Eleftheria terrae: one gene and its partner. The protein of the gene in region 1 interacts with the protein of each later gene in a pairwise test. Links are inferred from orthologs where the notes say so. Each region holds a gene or a part of one and is shown on either strand. Other genes may lie near its edges.

Evidence for each region.
Region 2: the proteins of gyrA (region 1) and gyrB interact in binary tests that used the Escherichia coli proteins (3 or more experiments, as listed by UniProt). The link is inferred for Eleftheria terrae from one-to-one orthologs.

Annotation. Positions count from the first base shown.
Region 1 is NZ_CP106951.1:1,592,166-1,598,726, forward strand. What follows is about bases 10-3,198. They hold gyrA (DNA gyrase subunit A), read left to right. Parts: upstream 10-355; coding sequence 356-2,998; downstream 2,999-3,198. Other genes in these bases: ompA (outer membrane protein OmpA), read right to left, coding at 10-73; N7L95_RS07015 (DUF2059 domain-containing protein), read left to right, coding at 3,091-3,198. Outside these bases: more of ompA, read right to left, coding at 1-9; more of N7L95_RS07015, read left to right, coding at 3,199-3,672; serC (3-phosphoserine/phosphohydroxythreonine transaminase), read left to right, coding at 3,686-4,777; pheA (prephenate dehydratase), read left to right, coding at 4,782-5,870; N7L95_RS07030 (prephenate dehydrogenase), read left to right, coding at 5,890-6,561. UniProt on the Escherichia coli protein: A type II topoisomerase that negatively supercoils closed circular double-stranded (ds) DNA in an ATP-dependent manner to maintain chromosomes in an underwound state.
Region 2 is NZ_CP106951.1:3,482,779-3,492,437, reverse strand. What follows is about bases 1,644-4,748. They hold gyrB (DNA topoisomerase (ATP-hydrolyzing) subunit B), read left to right. Parts: upstream 1,644-1,984; coding sequence 1,985-4,513; downstream 4,514-4,748. Other genes in these bases: dnaN (DNA polymerase III subunit beta), read left to right, coding at 1,644-1,857. Outside these bases: more of dnaN, read left to right, coding at 751-1,643; N7L95_RS15445 (thioredoxin domain-containing protein), read right to left, coding at 5,139-5,717; N7L95_RS15440 (GGDEF domain-containing protein), read left to right, coding at 5,864-7,264; N7L95_RS15435 (glutathione S-transferase family protein), read left to right, coding at 7,398-7,979; N7L95_RS15430 (nucleotide pyrophosphohydrolase), read right to left, coding at 8,046-8,399; N7L95_RS15425 (alpha/beta hydrolase), read left to right, coding at 8,443-9,105; N7L95_RS15420 (hypothetical protein), read left to right, coding at 9,120-9,428. UniProt on the Escherichia coli protein: DNA gyrase negatively supercoils closed circular double-stranded DNA in an ATP-dependent manner to maintain chromosomes in an underwound state.

The DNA of each region.
Region 1 (6,561 bases):
CCGATTGCGCCAGAGCACCGGTAGCCAATGCGGCCGAGGCAAACAGCATCGCCACTTTGTTGAGTTTGTTCATGTTTCTCCTCTCAAGAAAAGCCGCAGACGGACTGCGTAAAACGTCCAGTAAAAGATCGGACGGCTTAATGGAAACGCGCAGTTACGCGCGGGTTGCCCTATCGACAAATCATTGTGCCATAGCACGTCACATGGACAAGTTTTTGTCTATAGGGGCGGGTACGTGGGCAGAGCATGTTGCGCGACTGCCACAACAAGCCCCAATTAGAATGCTGGGTTCTCGGCGCTTAACGCCGCCGCCATCGAGCACCCGCCCCGTTGCATCGTCGATTTCAGGGACCGCATGACTCAGTTCGCTAAAGAAACCCTGCCCATCAGCCTCGAAGAGGAGATGCGGCGCTCGTATCTCGATTACGCCATGAGCGTGATCGTCGGTCGGGCCCTCCCCGACGCCCGCGACGGCCTGAAGCCGGTCCACCGGCGGGTCCTGTTCGCCATGCACGAGCTGAACAACGACTGGAACCGCCCCTACAAGAAGTCGGCTCGTATCGTCGGTGACGTCATCGGTAAGTACCACCCGCACGGCGACTCAGCGGTGTACGACACCATCGTGCGCATGGCCCAGGACTTCTCGCTGCGCCACATGCTGGTCGACGGCCAGGGCAACTTCGGCTCGGTGGACGGCGACAACGCCGCGGCCATGCGGTACACCGAAATCCGCCTGGCCAAGATCGCGCACGAGATGCTGGCCGACATCGACAAGGAGACGGTGGACTTCGGCCCCAACTACGACGGCTCCGAGAAGGAGCCGCTGGTGCTGCCGACGCGCCTGCCCAACCTGCTGGTGAACGGCTCGGCCGGCATCGCAGTCGGCATGGCCACCAACATCCCGCCCCACAACCTCAACGAGGTGGTGGATGCCTGCCTGCACCTGCTGAAGAACCCGGAGTCGTCCATCGACGAGTTGATGGAGATCATCCCGGCGCCCGACTTCCCGACCGCCGGCATCATCTACGGCTTGTCCGGGGTGCGCGACGGCTATCGCACGGGCCGCGGCAAGGTGGTGATGCGCGCGAAGTGCCACTTCGAGGACATCGACAAGGGCTCGCGGCAGTCGATCATCGTCGACGAGATTCCCTATCAGGTGAACAAGAAGAACCTGCTGGAGCGCATCGCCGAGCTGGTCAACGAGAAGAAGATCGAAGGCATCAGCCACATCCAGGACGAGTCCGACAAGTCGGGCATGCGGGTGGTGATCGAGCTCAAGCGCGGTGAAGTCCCCGAGGTGGTGCTGAACAACCTCTACAAGCAGACCCAGCTGCAGGACACCTTCGGCATCAACATGGTCGCGCTGGTCGACGGCCAGCCCAAGCTCTGCAACCTCAAGGACCTGCTGTCCATCTTCCTGGAACACCGCCGCGAGGTGGTGACCCGCCGCACCGTCTACGAACTGCGCAAGGCCCGTGAACGCGGCCATGTGCTGGAAGGCCTGGCAGTGGCGCTGGCCAACATCGACGAGTTCATCGCGATCATCAAGAACTCGCCGACCCCGCCCATTGCACGCCAGGAGCTGATGAACCGCTCTTGGGATTCATCGCTGGTGCGCGAGATGCTCGCACGTGCCTCCGACTCCGAGACCGGCCGCGCTGCCTATCGCCCCGAGGGCCTGCCGACCCAATACGGCCTGCAGGCCGACGGCCTCTACCGGCTGTCCGACGACCAGGCCGGCGAGATCCTGCAGATGCGCCTGCAACGCCTGACCGGGCTGGAGCAGGACAAGATCATTGGCGAGTACAAGGAGGTCATGGCCCACATCGCCGACCTGCTCGACATCCTGTCCAAGCCCGAGCGTGTCACCTTCATCATCAGCGAGGAGCTGACCGCCATCAAGCAGGAGTTCGGCCAGACCAAGGTCGGCGCCCGCCGCAGCGTGGTCGAGCACAACGCCTACGAGCTCGATACCGAGGACCTGATCGCGCCGACCGACATGGTCGTCACGCTCAGCCATACCGGCTACATCAAGAGCCAGCCGGTGGCCGAATACCGCGCGCAGCGCCGCGGCGGCCGCGGCAAGCAGGCCACCGCGACGAAGGAAGACGACTGGATCGACCAGCTCTTCATCGCCAACACGCACGACTACATCCTGTGCTTCAGCAACCGGGGCCGGGTGTACTGGCTCAAGGTCTGGGAAGTGCCGCAGGGCTCGCGCAACTCGCGCGGGCGCCCCATCGTCAACATGTTCCCGCTGCAGCAGGGCGAGAAGATCAACGTCGTGCTGCCGCTCACCGGCGAGTTCCGCAGCTTCCCGGCTGACCACTACGTCTTCATGAGCACCGCGCAGGGCACGGTCAAGAAGACCGCGCTCGACGAGTTCAGCAACCCGCGCAAGGCCGGCATCATCGCGGTCGACCTGGACGAGGGCGACTTCCTCATCGGTGCCGCGCTCACCGACGGCAAGCACGACGTGATGCTGTTCAGCGACGGCGGCAAGGCGGTGCGCTTCGACGAGAACGATGTCCGCTCCATGGGCCGCCAGGCCCGCGGCGTGCGCGGCATGACGCTGGAGGAAGGCCAGAGCGTCATTGCGATGCTGGTGGCCGAAGACGAGTCGCAGAGCGTGCTCACCGCCACCGAGAACGGCTACGGCAAGCGCACCTCCATCGTCGAGTACACCCGGCATGGCCGCGGCACGAAGGGCATGATCGCCATCCAGCAGTCCGAGCGCAACGGCAAGGTGGTGGCCGCCACGCTGGTGCGCGCCGAGGACGAGATCATGCTGATCACCGACAAGGGCGTGCTGGTGCGAACCCGTGTTTCGGAGATCCGTGAACTGGGCCGCGCAACGCAGGGCGTCACGCTCATCGCGCTCGACGACGGCTCCAAGCTGAGCGGCCTGCAACGCATCGTCGAGAACGACGCCGCCGACAAGGTCGCCGAGCCCGGCACCGAGGACGGCGCCGAGGCGGCAGGCACCACCGAGGAGTGAGCGCGCGCCTCGCTCACCTCTTTTTCCAAAGATTCCGCGCCGCGCAGCAGGTTGGCTGCGCGCGTGGCACAGTTCAACTTCAGGAGGCTTCCATGTCCATGTCCCGTGTCTTCGCCTGCTCCGCCCTTGCCCTCGCCCTCGGTGGTCTGGCGTTGCCGGCCGCCGCCCAGAGCAAGAAGGAACTGGCCCAGAAGATCGTGCAGATCCAGCAGCCCGCGGTGGAAGCCCTGGCGCGCAGCATTGCCGAACAACCGGCCGCCCAGCTGATGCAGGAAGCCGGCCAGCTGTTGCGCACGCAGGTGCCGGAAGCCAAGCGCCAGGCGGCCGCGCAGGCCATCGAGGCCGACGTGAAGAAGTACGCCGAGGAAGCCAGCGCGTTGGTGCGCGAGCGCGCCGTCAAGCTCTCGCCCGGCACGCTGGGCACCGCGCTGGAGGAGAAGTTCAGCGAAGACGAGCTGAAGCAGATCATCGCCTGGCTCGAATCGCCGGCCTATAAGAAGTACCAGCAGGTCCTGCCTGAAGTGCAGAAGAACCTGAGCCAGAAGCTGGTCGAGGACACCCGCCCGAGCGTGGAGCCCAAGATCCGCACGCTGCAAGCGAACATCCGCAAGCACCTCGGCCTGCCGGAACAGCCGCCCGCGCCCGCCAGCGCCCCCGCCAAGCCCAAGAAGTAAGGCCCCCGCCGACATGAAGCGTCCGTACAACTTTTCCGCCGGCCCGGCCACCCTGCCGCCGGAAGTGCTGCAACAAGCCGCCGACGAGATGCTCGACTGGCATGGCAGCGGCATGAGCGTGATGGAGATGAGCCACCGCGGTCGCGAGTTCATGTCCATCCGTGACCAGGCCGAGACCGACCTGCGCGAGCTGCTGGCCGTGCCGCCGCAGTTCAAGGTGCTGTTCATGCAGGGCGGCGGCCTGGCCGAGAACGCCATCGTGCCGATGAACCTCTCGCGCGGTGGCCAGGCGGACTTCGTCGTCACGGGCAGCTGGTCGCAGAAGTCCTATAAGGAAGCGAAGCGCTATTGCGACAGCGCGGTAGCCGCCAGCAACGAGGCCGACGACCACACCAGCCTGCCCGCGCCAGCCAGCTGGCAGCTGCGGCCGCAGGCGGCCTATGTGCACCTGTGCACCAACGAGACCATCCACGGGGTGGAGTTCTCCGAGTTGCCCGACCTCAAGGGCCTGGGCAGCGACGCCGCCCTGGTGATCGACTGCTCCTCCCACATCGCCACCCGGTCCATCGACTGGAGCCGCGTCGGCCTGGCCTTCGCCGGTGCGCAGAAGAACATCGGCCCGGCCGGCCTGACGCTGGTGATCGTGCGCGAGGACCTGCTGGGCCATGCCCTGCCGGTCTGCCCTTCCGCCTTCGACTACAAGACGGTGGCGGACAACCAGTCGATGTACAACACCCCGCCGACCTATGCCATCTACCTGGCGGGCCTGGTCTTCCAGTGGCTCAAGCGCCAGGGCGGCGTGGCGGCGATGGAGCAGCGCAATATCGCCAAGGCCACGCTGTTGTACGACTACATCGACGCCTCGGGCTTCTACCGCAACACGGTGGCGCCGGCCGCCCGCTCCCGCATGAACCTGCCGTTCTTCCTGCCGGACGACAGCCACAACGAGGCCTTCCTGGCCGGCGCCAAGGAACGCGGCCTGCTGCAGCTGAAAGGCCACAAGAGCGTCGGCGGCATGCGCGCCAGCCTCTACAACGCGATGCCGCTCGAAGGTGTGCAGGCCTTGGTGGACTACATGCGAGAATTTGCGGCTCGCCATGGCTGAACACATGTCCCCCGAAGACCTCCTTTCGCTGCGCACGCAGATCGACTCGGTCGACCGCGAACTGCTGGCGCTGCTCAACCGACGCGCCGCGCTGGCCCAGGCGGTTGGCGAGCTGAAGAAGAAGGAAGGCTCGGTGGTGTTCCGCCCCGAGCGCGAGGCGCAGGTGATCGACGGGCTCAAGGCCGTCAACGGCGGCCCGCTGCAGACCGACTCGGTCGCCCCCATCTGGCGCGAGATCATGTCGGCCTGCCGGGCGCTGGAAACGCCGACGCGGGTGGCCTACCTCGGCCCGGCCGGCACCTTCAGCGAGCTGGCGGCCCTGGGTTTCTTTGGCGCCTCCATCGTGAAGGTGCCCTGCGCGAGCATCGACGAGGTGTTCCGCACGACCACCGCCGGCGCAGCCGATTTCGGCGTGGTGCCGGTCGAGAACTCGACCGAGGGTGTGGTGGCCCGGTCGCTCGACCTGTTCCTCACCACGCCGCTGTTCATCATCGGCGAGACCAGCCTGTTCGTGCGGCACAACCTGCTGCGGCGCGAAAACGGCCTCAAGGAGATCGAGGCGGTCTGCGCCCACCCGCAGGCCCTGGCCCAATGCCATGGCTGGCTCAGCAACCACCTGCCCAACATCGAGCGCCGGCCGGTTTCCAGCAATGCCGAAGGGGCCCGCCTGGCGGCGGAGAACCCGGCGCTGGCGGCCATCGCCAGCGAGCGCGCGGCCAGCGAGTACGGACTGCATGTGGTGTCGCCGGCGATCCAGGACGACCCGCACAACCGCACCCGCTTTGCCATCGTGACGCGGCCGGAAAGCCATCCCCAGCCCAAGGCCTCGGGCCACGACTGCACCAGCCTTGTGGTGTCGGTGGTGAACCGCCCCGGCGCGGTGCACGACATGCTGGTGCCACTGAAGCAGCACGGCGTGTCGATGAGCCGCTTCGAGTCGCGCCCGGCGCGCTCGGGCCAGTGGGAGTACTACTTCTACATCGACCTGCAGGGCCATCCCGACGAAACGCACGTGGCCGCTGCGCTGAAGGAGCTGCGCGCGGTGTGCGCCTTCTTCAAGCTGCTCGGCACCTACCCGATCGACGTGCACTGAGCTGCCGGAGTTTGCACAGATGTTCAATCAACTCGGCGTGATCGGCTGTGGACTGATGGGCGGATCCTTCGCGCTGGCGCTCAAGCGCGCCGGCCTGGTCAAGCGTGTCATCGGCTACAGCAAATCACCCTCCACGACGGAAAAGGCCAAGCGCCTGGGCGTCATCGACATCGCCGCCGAATCGGCGCTGCTGGCCGTCTCCGGATCGGACCTGGTCCTGATCTCGGTGCCGGTGGCCGCCTCGGAGGCGACCTTCAAGGCCATCCGGCACCTGGTCGAGCCGGGCGTGCTGTTCATGGACGTCGGCTCCACCAAGCGCGACGTCGTTGACGCCGCGCGCCGGGTCCTGAAGGACCGGGCCGACTGCTTCGTGCCCGCCCATCCCATCGCCGGCAAGGAAGTGTCGGGCGTCGAGAACGCCGACCCGCTGCTGTACTCGGGCCGCCAGGTCATCCTGACGCCCCTGCCGCAGACCGAACCCAAGCTGCTGCAGAAGGCCACCGACGTGTGGGCCGCCATCGGCGCCCAGGTGCTCAAGATGAGCCCCGAGAACCATGACGCCGCCTTCGCGGCCGTCAGCCACCTGCCCCATCTGCTGGCCTTCGCCTACTTCAGCTCGATCCACAAGCAGCCGGCGGGCAAGGACTTCCTGTCGCTGGCCGGTCCCGGCTTCCGCGACTTCACCCGCATC
Region 2 (9,659 bases), 1.9 Mb from region 1 along the record:
AAGCTGGGGACAAGTGTCGAACAACCGGGGACATGTCCACTGAGAACGCGCCGGGGCAGAAGTTGTTGTCGGTCTGTCCTTGTGCAAACCGGGGCCGGCTGCACAAGGTTGTTATCGTGCTAAAGCGTTGAGCGGACAAGACAAAATAGCGTTGTCCACAAAAAGCGGGCGCCTCTACTAAGACTACCAATCTAAAAAGTTCATACCATTGTGTTGAAAGCATCTCAGGCATCCGGGACGGACTTGGCCTCGCAGCGCCGATGCGCCGCCCGGGCCGCGCACCGCCCGGCCAGCCGGGACACGAGGGAGAACAGGAGACTTGCCGCATCGCCGGCTTGCCCACGCGGGGGGCTTACAGGCTCGCCACGCACCGCAAGGCTGCAGGGGTACCCTACCCCCTTGGAATGTGGTCGGACGCGGCGGCTGAGCTTCTGCCGCGAGCACCCGGAAGGAAGGCGACAGCCTGTCGGCCCGGTGGCCGCCAGAGGGCCGCTGCCCGCCTGGCCGCATCGCATGGCACCGAAGCAGCGCAGGGGTCAAGTGACAAGGTTGGGGACAACTGTCGAACAAGTGAAGAGAAGTCCACAGGCGGGACAGACGCCGCAAAGTTGTTGTCTTTGTACGCACCGGCTGCCCCGGGTGCGCTGCACACGGTTGTCATCAGGCTAGAGCCTTGATCCGGCAAGACAAAATAGCGTTGTCCACAAAAACCCGGCCACCCTACTACGGCTACCAATCTAAGAGGTTCATATGATTGTCTTGAAGGCACCTCAGGAAAAAGTGCTTGGCGCGCTGCAAGCCGTCTCCGGCATCGTGGAGCGGCGGCACACCTTGCCGATCCTGGCCAACGTGCTGATCCGCAAGACCGGTCCCCAGGTGGAGTTCACGACCAGTGACCTCGAGATCCAGGTGCGCACCACGGCCGAGTTCGAAGGCGACGCTGCCAGCTTCAACACCTCCGTCGGCGCCCGCAAGCTGATCGACATCCTGAAGTCGCTGCCGGCCGACCAGACGGTGTCGCTCTCCGCGGCGCAGAACAAGCTGACGCTGCAAGGCGGCAAGAGCCGCTTCACGCTGCAGACGCTGCCGGCCGAGGATTTCCCGCTGGTGCAGGAGGCCGCCGACTTCGGTCCCGCCTTCGGCGTGCCGCAGAAGACCCTGAAGAGCCTGATCGGCCAAGTGCACTTCGCGATGGCAGTGCATGACATCCGCTACTACCTCAACGGCATCTTGTTCGTGGCCGAAGGCCAGCAGCTGACCCTGGTGGCCACCGACGGGCACCGCCTGGCGCTGGCCAGCGCCACGCTGGAAGTGGAGATGCCACGCCAGGAAGTGATCCTGCCGCGCAAGACCGTGCTGGAGCTGCAGCGGTTGCTGAAGGACGAGGACACGCCGATCGAGATGCGCTTTGCCGGCAACCAGGCGAAGTTCAGCTTCAGCGGCATGGAGTTCGTCACCAAGCTGGTGGAGGGCAAGTTCCCCGACTACAACCGGGTGATCCCGAAGAACCACCGCAACAGCGTCATCCTGGGCCGTGCCCCGCTGCTGGCCAGCCTGCAACGCGCTGCCATCCTGACCAGCGAGAAGTTCAAGGGCGTGCGCCTGAACATCGAGCCGGGCCTGCTGCGCATCGCCTCCAGCAATGCCGAGCAGGAAGAGGCCAAGGAGGAGCTGGAGATCGACTACGGCGGCGACACCATCGAGATCGGCTTCAACGTCACCTACCTGGTGGATGCGCTGGCCAACATGAGCCAGGACATGGTGCAGGTGGAGCTGCAGGACGCCAACAGCTCGGCCCTGCTCACCATTCCGGAGCAGGCCGGCTTCAAGTACGTCGTGATGCCGATGCGGATCTGAGTGCCCGGGGGTGGCCGGGCACCGTGAGCAGCCACCCACTTGAGCGGGCCGCCGGCCCGCTTCAGCGTTTTTGCAAGGAGCCAACGTGCCGAAGCGCCTGGCTCCGCCCGATAGAATCGAGTCCCTCATGAGCGATCAAGCCAACGACCACCCCCTGCAAACGGCAGCCCCTGCCCCGGCCGACACCGGTTACGGCGAAGGCAGCATCCAGATCCTCGAGGGCCTGGAGGCCGTGCGCAAACGGCCGGGCATGTACATCGGTGACACCTCCGACGGTACCGGCCTGCACCATCTGGTCTTCGAGGTGGTCGACAACTCGATCGACGAAGCACTGGCAGGCCATTGCGACGACATCGTCGTCACCATCCATACCGACAACTCGATCAGCGTCATCGACAACGGCCGTGGCATCCCCACCGGCGTGAAGATGGACGACAAGCACGAGCCCAAGCGCAGCGCGGCCGAGATCGCACTGACCGAGCTGCACGCGGGCGGCAAGTTCAACCAGAACAGCTACAAGGTGTCGGGTGGCCTGCACGGCGTGGGCGTGAGCTGCGTGAACGCGCTGAGCAAGTGGCTGCGCCTGACGGTGCGCCGCGAAGGCAAGGTGCACTTCATCGAGTTCCGCAAGGGCGTGCCGCAAGACCGAGTGCTGGAGCAGCGCGACGGCTTCGAGGTCAGCCCGATGAAGATCATCGGCGAGACCGAGAAGCGCGGCACGGAGGTGCACTTCCTGCCCGACGACGAGATCTTCACCAACGTCGACTTCCACTACGACGTGCTGGCCAAGCGCCTGCGCGAGCTGAGCTTCCTGAACAACGGCGTGAAGATCCGCCTGGTCGACGAGCGCAACGCGAAGGAAGACAACTTCGCTTTTGCCGGAGGCGTGAAAGGGTTTGTCGACTTCATCAACCAGGGCAAGAAGATCCTGCACCCGAACGTCTTCCATGCCCAGGGCGACAAGGTGAGCGAGCAGAACACCAATGTCGGCGTCGAAGTGGCGATGCAGTGGAACGACGGCTACAGCGAGAACGTGCTGTGCTTCACCAACAACATCCCCCAGCGTGACGGCGGCACCCACCTGACCGGCTTGCGGGCGGCGATGACGCGGGTCATCAACAAGTACATCGAGGACAACGAACTGGCCAAGAAGGCCAAGGTCGAAGTCAGCGGCGACGACATGCGCGAAGGCCTGGCTTGCGTGGTGAGCGTGAAGGTGCCCGAGCCCAAGTTCAGCAGCCAGACCAAGGACAAGCTGGTGTCCAGCGAGGTGCGCGCCCCGGTGGAAGACATCGTGAGCCGCCTGCTGAACGACTGGCTGCTGGAGAACCCGACCGACGCAAAGATCATCTGCGGCAAGATCGTCGAGGCCGCCCGTGCCCGCGAGGCCGCCCGCAAGGCCCGCGAGATGACCCGCCGCAAGGGGGTGCTCGACGGCCTGGGCCTGCCCGGCAAGCTGGCTGACTGCCAGGAGAAGGATCCGGCGCTCTGCGAGATCTACATCGTCGAGGGCGACTCGGCCGGCGGCTCCGCCAAGCAAGGGCGCGACCGCAAGTTCCAGGCGATCCTGCCGCTGCGCGGCAAGATCCTGAACGTCGAGAAGGCGCGCTACGAGAAGCTGCTGAGCAGCAACGAGATCCTGACGCTGATCACCGCTCTGGGCACCGGCATCGGCAAGACCGGCGCGGGCAATGGCAGTGACGACTTCAACCCGGACAAGCTGCGCTACCACCGCATCATCATCATGACCGATGCGGACGTCGACGGCGCCCACATCCGCACGCTGCTGCTGACCTTCTTCTACCGCCAGATGCCGGAACTGGTGGAGCGTGGCCACATCTACATCGCGCAGCCGCCGCTCTACAAGGTGAAGCAGGGCAAGCACGAGCAGTACCTGAAGGACGCCCACGAGCTGGACGGCTTCATGCTGCGCGTGGCGCTGACCGATGCCGAGCTGCACACCGGGGTCAACGGCACCGTGCTGAAGGGCGAGGCGTTCGAATCGCTGGCGCGCAAGTACGTGCTGGCCGAGAACGTCATCGCCCGCCTGGGCAACTGGATGGATGCCGAAGCCCTGCGCGTGCTGGCCAGCGGCACCGAGATCAACCTCGACACGCCGGAGCAGGCCGAGGCCTCCGCGGTGGCGCTCAAGGGCGCGCTGCACGGCGCCGAGGTGGCGGCCGAGCTGGACGCGCGGCTCGACAAGTGGGTGCTGCGCATCAGCCGCAAGCACCACGGCAACATCAAGAGCAGCGTGATCAACGCCGACTTCGTGCATGGGGCCGACTACGAGGTGCTGAGCACGGCCGGCAAGACCTTCAAGGGCCTGCTGGGCGAGGACGCGGTCATCAAGAAGGGCGAAGGCGAGAAGCAGAAGGAACAGAAGGTCCGCGACTTCCGTGAAGCGATGCAGTGGCTGATGGGCCAGGCCGAGAACAGCGTGGGCCGCCAGCGCTACAAGGGCCTGGGCGAGATGAACCCGGAGCAGCTGTGGGAAACCACGATGGATCCGAACGTGCGCCGCCTGCTGCGCGTGCAGATCGAGGATGCCATCGAGGCAGACCGGGTCTTCACGATGCTGATGGGCGACGAGGTGGAGCCGCGCCGGGTGTTCATCGAGAGCAATGCGTTGAGGGCGGCGAACATCGACGTGTGAGGCCGCCGCCGGGTGCGACACCGGCGTTCGCATGGGACGGTTCGGCGTCCTGGCCGCACGTGGCGGCCAGGGCGGCCTGGTCGCTCAAGGGCCGCTTGTGGTGCACGAATACACCCGCCCGGTGTCGCTGTTGCGGCTGGTATCGAGCTTGGGGGCGACAAGGCAGCCACCCGCTTCCGGGGCACAGCCGACCGTTGTCGCGCGGCGTCCTGCCGGGCAGCGCGTCCTGCGCGTCCCCGGATGTTCCTGTGCCGGTGGCCGGGCGGCTGACACGCAGGCCGGGGTGGCCCGGGGTCGAGTCCGGGTACGGACGCGGACGTGCTGCGTTTGACGGGTGAAGGAAGGCCGCGGTCGTCGAGCCGCGCGCATGCTTGCCAGGCACCGAATTGCCAGGCACTGAAGCCCTGCTTCAAGGGCCGACCTGCCCCGCTGGCCGCTTCAGGCCTCTGGCCGTTCGCCGTTCGCCGTTCGCCGGGCAGCCGGGCAGCCGGGCAGCCGGGCAGCCGGGCAGCCGGGCAGCCGGGCGACTTCGCTGCCCTCAGTGCCCGGGTGCCAGGCGCCGCGGAAAGCCGGGCGAGACCGGCTCCAACGGCAAGGGCCTGCGCCGGCCGTGCCGGCCCCGGCGTCACACCCCCACCAGCTGCTGCAACTGTGCGGTCGGCAGCGCGCCCGAGTGGGAGCCGTACTGGCCGGTCGTGGCGTGGCGGAAGTACAGCATGGGCACGCTCTCGGCGCCCAGTTTCTTGAACAGCTCGGTGTTGGCTTCCACCTTGGCGCGGGTCGCCTCGTCGGGCGCGGGTGCGGACAGTGCGGCCCGTTGGGCCACCTGGGCCTCGTGCCGCTCCATCGCCTCGACGGGTTGCGGTGCAGACAGGATGGCTGCTGCCAGCGGCATCGACTGTGCGCCCAGCAATTGCACCGGGATCCATACCATCTTGAGCCGCCCGAGCAAGGGCTTGGATTCCGCCCACAAGGTGGCGCAATGAGGGCATTGCGGGTCGAAGAAGACATAGACCGTGTTGGCCGCCATCGCTTGCCCCACCTGCACGCCGGTAGCGCCGGCGGCCAGCTTGTAGGCCTCTTCAGCCGTGGGTGGGGGCGTGGCGGCCGCGGTCGGCGGCGCATCGCGCTCGGAACAGGCGGTCAGCACAGCGCCGCCCAGCAGGGCGGCAGCGAGGAAGGTTCTGCGTTGGAGTGAGCTCACGATGTGGGTACCGCGAAGGGCTGGCTGGATGGCCGGGCTAGCGCCGGCCGATGAAGGCGCTCACCTTACCTCCAAATGCCGGCGGCGTGGCAGTCCGACGGCCAGGCGCCGCTGCCGGGCCGCCATTCGATGCACGAGCCGCCGTCGTGCCGCTGCGCTGGCCCGTGCACGGCGAGTCGCTGCCGACCCGGCGGCCACCCGTGCCGACCGACGCATCCCGCTCTGTCATCCCTGCCAGCTTCACCCCCCTGGCCGATCCTTCACAATTTGACACCTCGCATTCCCCACCTTACACCACGGTGCGCCTCCCGGACCATCCAACGATTGCCGCCAGGGCCGGGCTGCCAGCACCGCCCGGCATCCCCGTGCTGCCACAGCCAGCGGCTGATGTCGAACGTCGCGCCCGCATCCGCCTGGCCCAGCTGCACCTCTACGTCGACAACCACCTCACCGACAAGTACCTGGCGCCACCGCTTGCGGTGATGGCCGCGGTGCTGCTCACGCGCTGGCTGCCCACCTGGCAGGCGCTGGTCTTCGGCGCCGTGGAGCTGGCGGTGATTGCCGGCTACATCACCTGCTACCACCGCTTTCGCGCCGCCAATGCGACGCCGGCCGAGGAGCGGCGCTGGGCGCGCCGCATCGGCATGGCGCATGGGGCCCACATGCTGGTCTGGTCGTCCGTCGTCGTCTGGGGCTGGGTGCCGACCGATTTCAGCAGCCTGATCTTCACGATGCTGATCCACCTGGGGCTGATCTCGCTGACGGCCGCCATGAGCAATCCGCACCGCGACCTGCTGTTGATGGACATGGCCATCCCCTTCGTGGCCCTGCTGCTGCCGCCGCTGTTCAGCGACGGCGCCTTCAGCCTGGGGCTGGCGCTGCTGGGGCTGTTCTACAGCACCTTGATGCTGTGGGTGGCGCTGAAGATCCACCAGACGACGGCCGAAGCGACCGAGTTGCGACTGCGCAATGAGGAGCTCATCGCCCGGCTCGAGCACCAGGCGGCGCGGGATCCGCTCACTGGCGTGGCGAGCCGCAGCCACCTGCTGGCCACCGGGCATGCCGAGATCCGCCGCGCCAGCCGCCATGGCCATCCGCTGGCCTTGCTGATGCTCGATATCGATCATTTCAAGGCGATCAACGACAGCTGCGGGCACCTCGCCGGCGACCGTGTCATCCAGGCCATCGCCCAGGCCTGCGTGCCGGCCCTGCGCAGTGGCGACTGCCTGGGCCGCCTGGGCGGCGAGGAGTTTGCGGTGGTCCTGCCCGACACCGACCTGGCCGCCGCCATGGCGGTGGCCGAGCGGCTGCGGGAAACGGTGGCGGCCCTGCAGCTTCACCACGAGGAGCGGCGCCTGGCACTGACGGTGAGCATCGGCGTGGCCCTGCTTGAATCACCCGGGGAGGCGCTGTCCCACCTGCTGCACCGGGCAGACACCGCGATGTACCGCGCCAAGGCGGAGGGCCGCAACTGCGTCAAGGCGGCGCCACCCTCCGGCATGGCGCGTCCGGCGTGCCCGGTGGGCGCGCACGCAGTGATGCCCTGAAAGCAGCGGCACGGCGGCGCCCACCGGCCGCCAGCCCGGTGCAGCGGCGGGAGGCGCGTGACATCATGTGGTGCAGGCAGTGAACCGGCATCTGCCGGTTCGCGCCCCACCCTTCGCCACCCGGGAGCCGCCAGTGAAGCTTTACTACAACCCCCAGAGCCGGGCCACCATTGCCAAATGGATGCTCGATGAGTGCCAGGCCGACTACGAGCTGGTGCACATCGACTTCCAGAAACGCGAGCACAAGACGCCGGAGTTCCTGAAGATCAACCCTGCCGGCAAGCTGCCGGCCCTGGTGGATGGTGACGTGCGGGTCTTCGAATGCCCGGCCATCTGCCTCTACCTTGCCGAGAAATACCCAGAGGCCCGCCTGGCGCCCGCGGTCGGCACGCCCGAGCGAGGCCGCTACCTGTCCCTGATGGTGTTCGCCACCGCGCAGCTGGAACCGTCCATGGGAGACGCCCTGCTGAAGCAGGACACCCTGCCGCAGCGCGGCTGGAACAACTTCGAGGCAACACAGGACGCGGTGGAACAGGAGCTCGGCGACGGGCCTTACCTGTTCGGCGACTGGTTCACCGCCGCGGACGTGGTGATCGGCTCGATGTTCATCTGGCGGCGCCTGTGGGGCGGTGGCAGCCTGCCCGAGCGTCCTCGGCTGAAGGCTTATGTCGACCGGCTGCTGCAGCGGCCCGAGGGGCTCAAGCCGAGACAGTGAGATCGCGGCAAGGCCGCTGCGGCGCCTGCCCTGCGGCCGGCAGACGCTGATGGCCGGCCGAGCTGCTCAGTACTCGTCGGAGCGGCGGGCACTGCCCTTCACTTGCTCTGCGGGGTAGCGCACTTCATTGCGATCCATCTTGGCATTGGCAGCCTCTACCAGGTCGAAGCCCAGGCCGTCGGCCAGCCGCAGCAGGTAGATGAACACGTCGGCCGCCTCGTCGCGGATGCGCAGCAGGCGTTCGGGGCCGGGCGCCCGGCTCTCGGCCTCGGTCAGCCACTGGAATTCGGCCACCAGTTCGCCGGTCTCGCCGGCCACCGCCATGGCCAGGTTCTTGGGCGAGTGAAAGGGCTGCCATTCGCGGATCGCGGCGAACTCGCGCAGGCGCTGCGTCAATGCAGCCAGGGTGTCTGGGGTCATGCGGGTACTCTATCCTCTGGCGCATCTTCCTTCAGGAGCCCCCATGTCGCGCGACGCCATCGAGATCGAAACCGCCCCCCACCCCCGTGCTGCCATCATCGTGCTGCATGGCCTGGGCGCCGACGGCAGCGATTTCGTCCCCATCGCCCAGGAGCTCGACCTCGCCGCGGTCGGCCCGGTGCGTTTCGTGTTTCCCCACGCGCCGGTGCGACCGGTCACCATCAACGGCGGCTACCAGATGCCGGCCTGGTACGACATCCTGGGCACCGACCTGGTCCGCCGCGAGGACGAAAGCGGCCTGCGTGAATCGCACACCACGGTGCAGTCGCTGATCGCGCGCGAGCAGGCGCGCGGCATTCCAGCCTCGCGCATCGTGCTGGCGGGCTTCTCGCAAGGCTGTGCGGTGGCGTTGATGGCCGGGCTGCGGCATCCCGAACGCCTCGCCGGGCTGGTGGGCCTGTCGGGCTACCTGCCGCTGGCTGAAAAAACGGCGGCCGAGCGCCATGTCGCCAATGCCGAGCTGCCGATCTTCCTAGCCCATGGGCGACACGACCCGGTGGTGCCGCATGCGCGCGGCACCGCCACTCGGGATGCCCTGGCTGCCCTGGGCTATCGGGTCGAATGGCAGGACTACGACATGGAGCATTCGGTCTGCATGGAAGAGATTGCCGACCTCAACCGCTGGCTGCTGCGCATGCTGGCCTGAGAGGAGTGCCGACGATGCACCTGGTGCAGTTGCTGCTGCCGCTGTGCGACGAACAAGGCCACCGTTTCGAGACGGCGCTTTTTGCCCAGGTGAGGCAGGAGCTGGTGGAGCGCTTCGGTGGCCTCACCGCGTACACCCGCGCGCCCGCCCGCGGCGTGTGGGCGCCAGACGACGGCCAGCCCGTGCACGATGATCTGGTGGTCTATGAAGTGATGGCCGAAACGCTCGACCGTGCCTGGTGGAAGGCCTACCGCAAGGACCTCGAGCGCCGCTTCCGCCAGGACAGCCTGGTGGTGCGCGCCCATGCCGTGACACTGCTGTAGCGCTTGCGGCCCCACCGCGTCCCCCGCGTGGCACGCCTGGCGGCCACGCACGGGGCGTTTCCAATCCCGCCCCGCCGCCCCTGCATCCCCCAGCCCGGTGGCTTGACGCCCCGCTACCCGCTCGATTAATCTATTAACCAATAAGTTAATTAACTACATATCAGCGGTGACAGCGGGCGGTGCGACCGACCAACCGACCGATCGTCTGCCTTCCTGCCTGCCTCGCCGGCG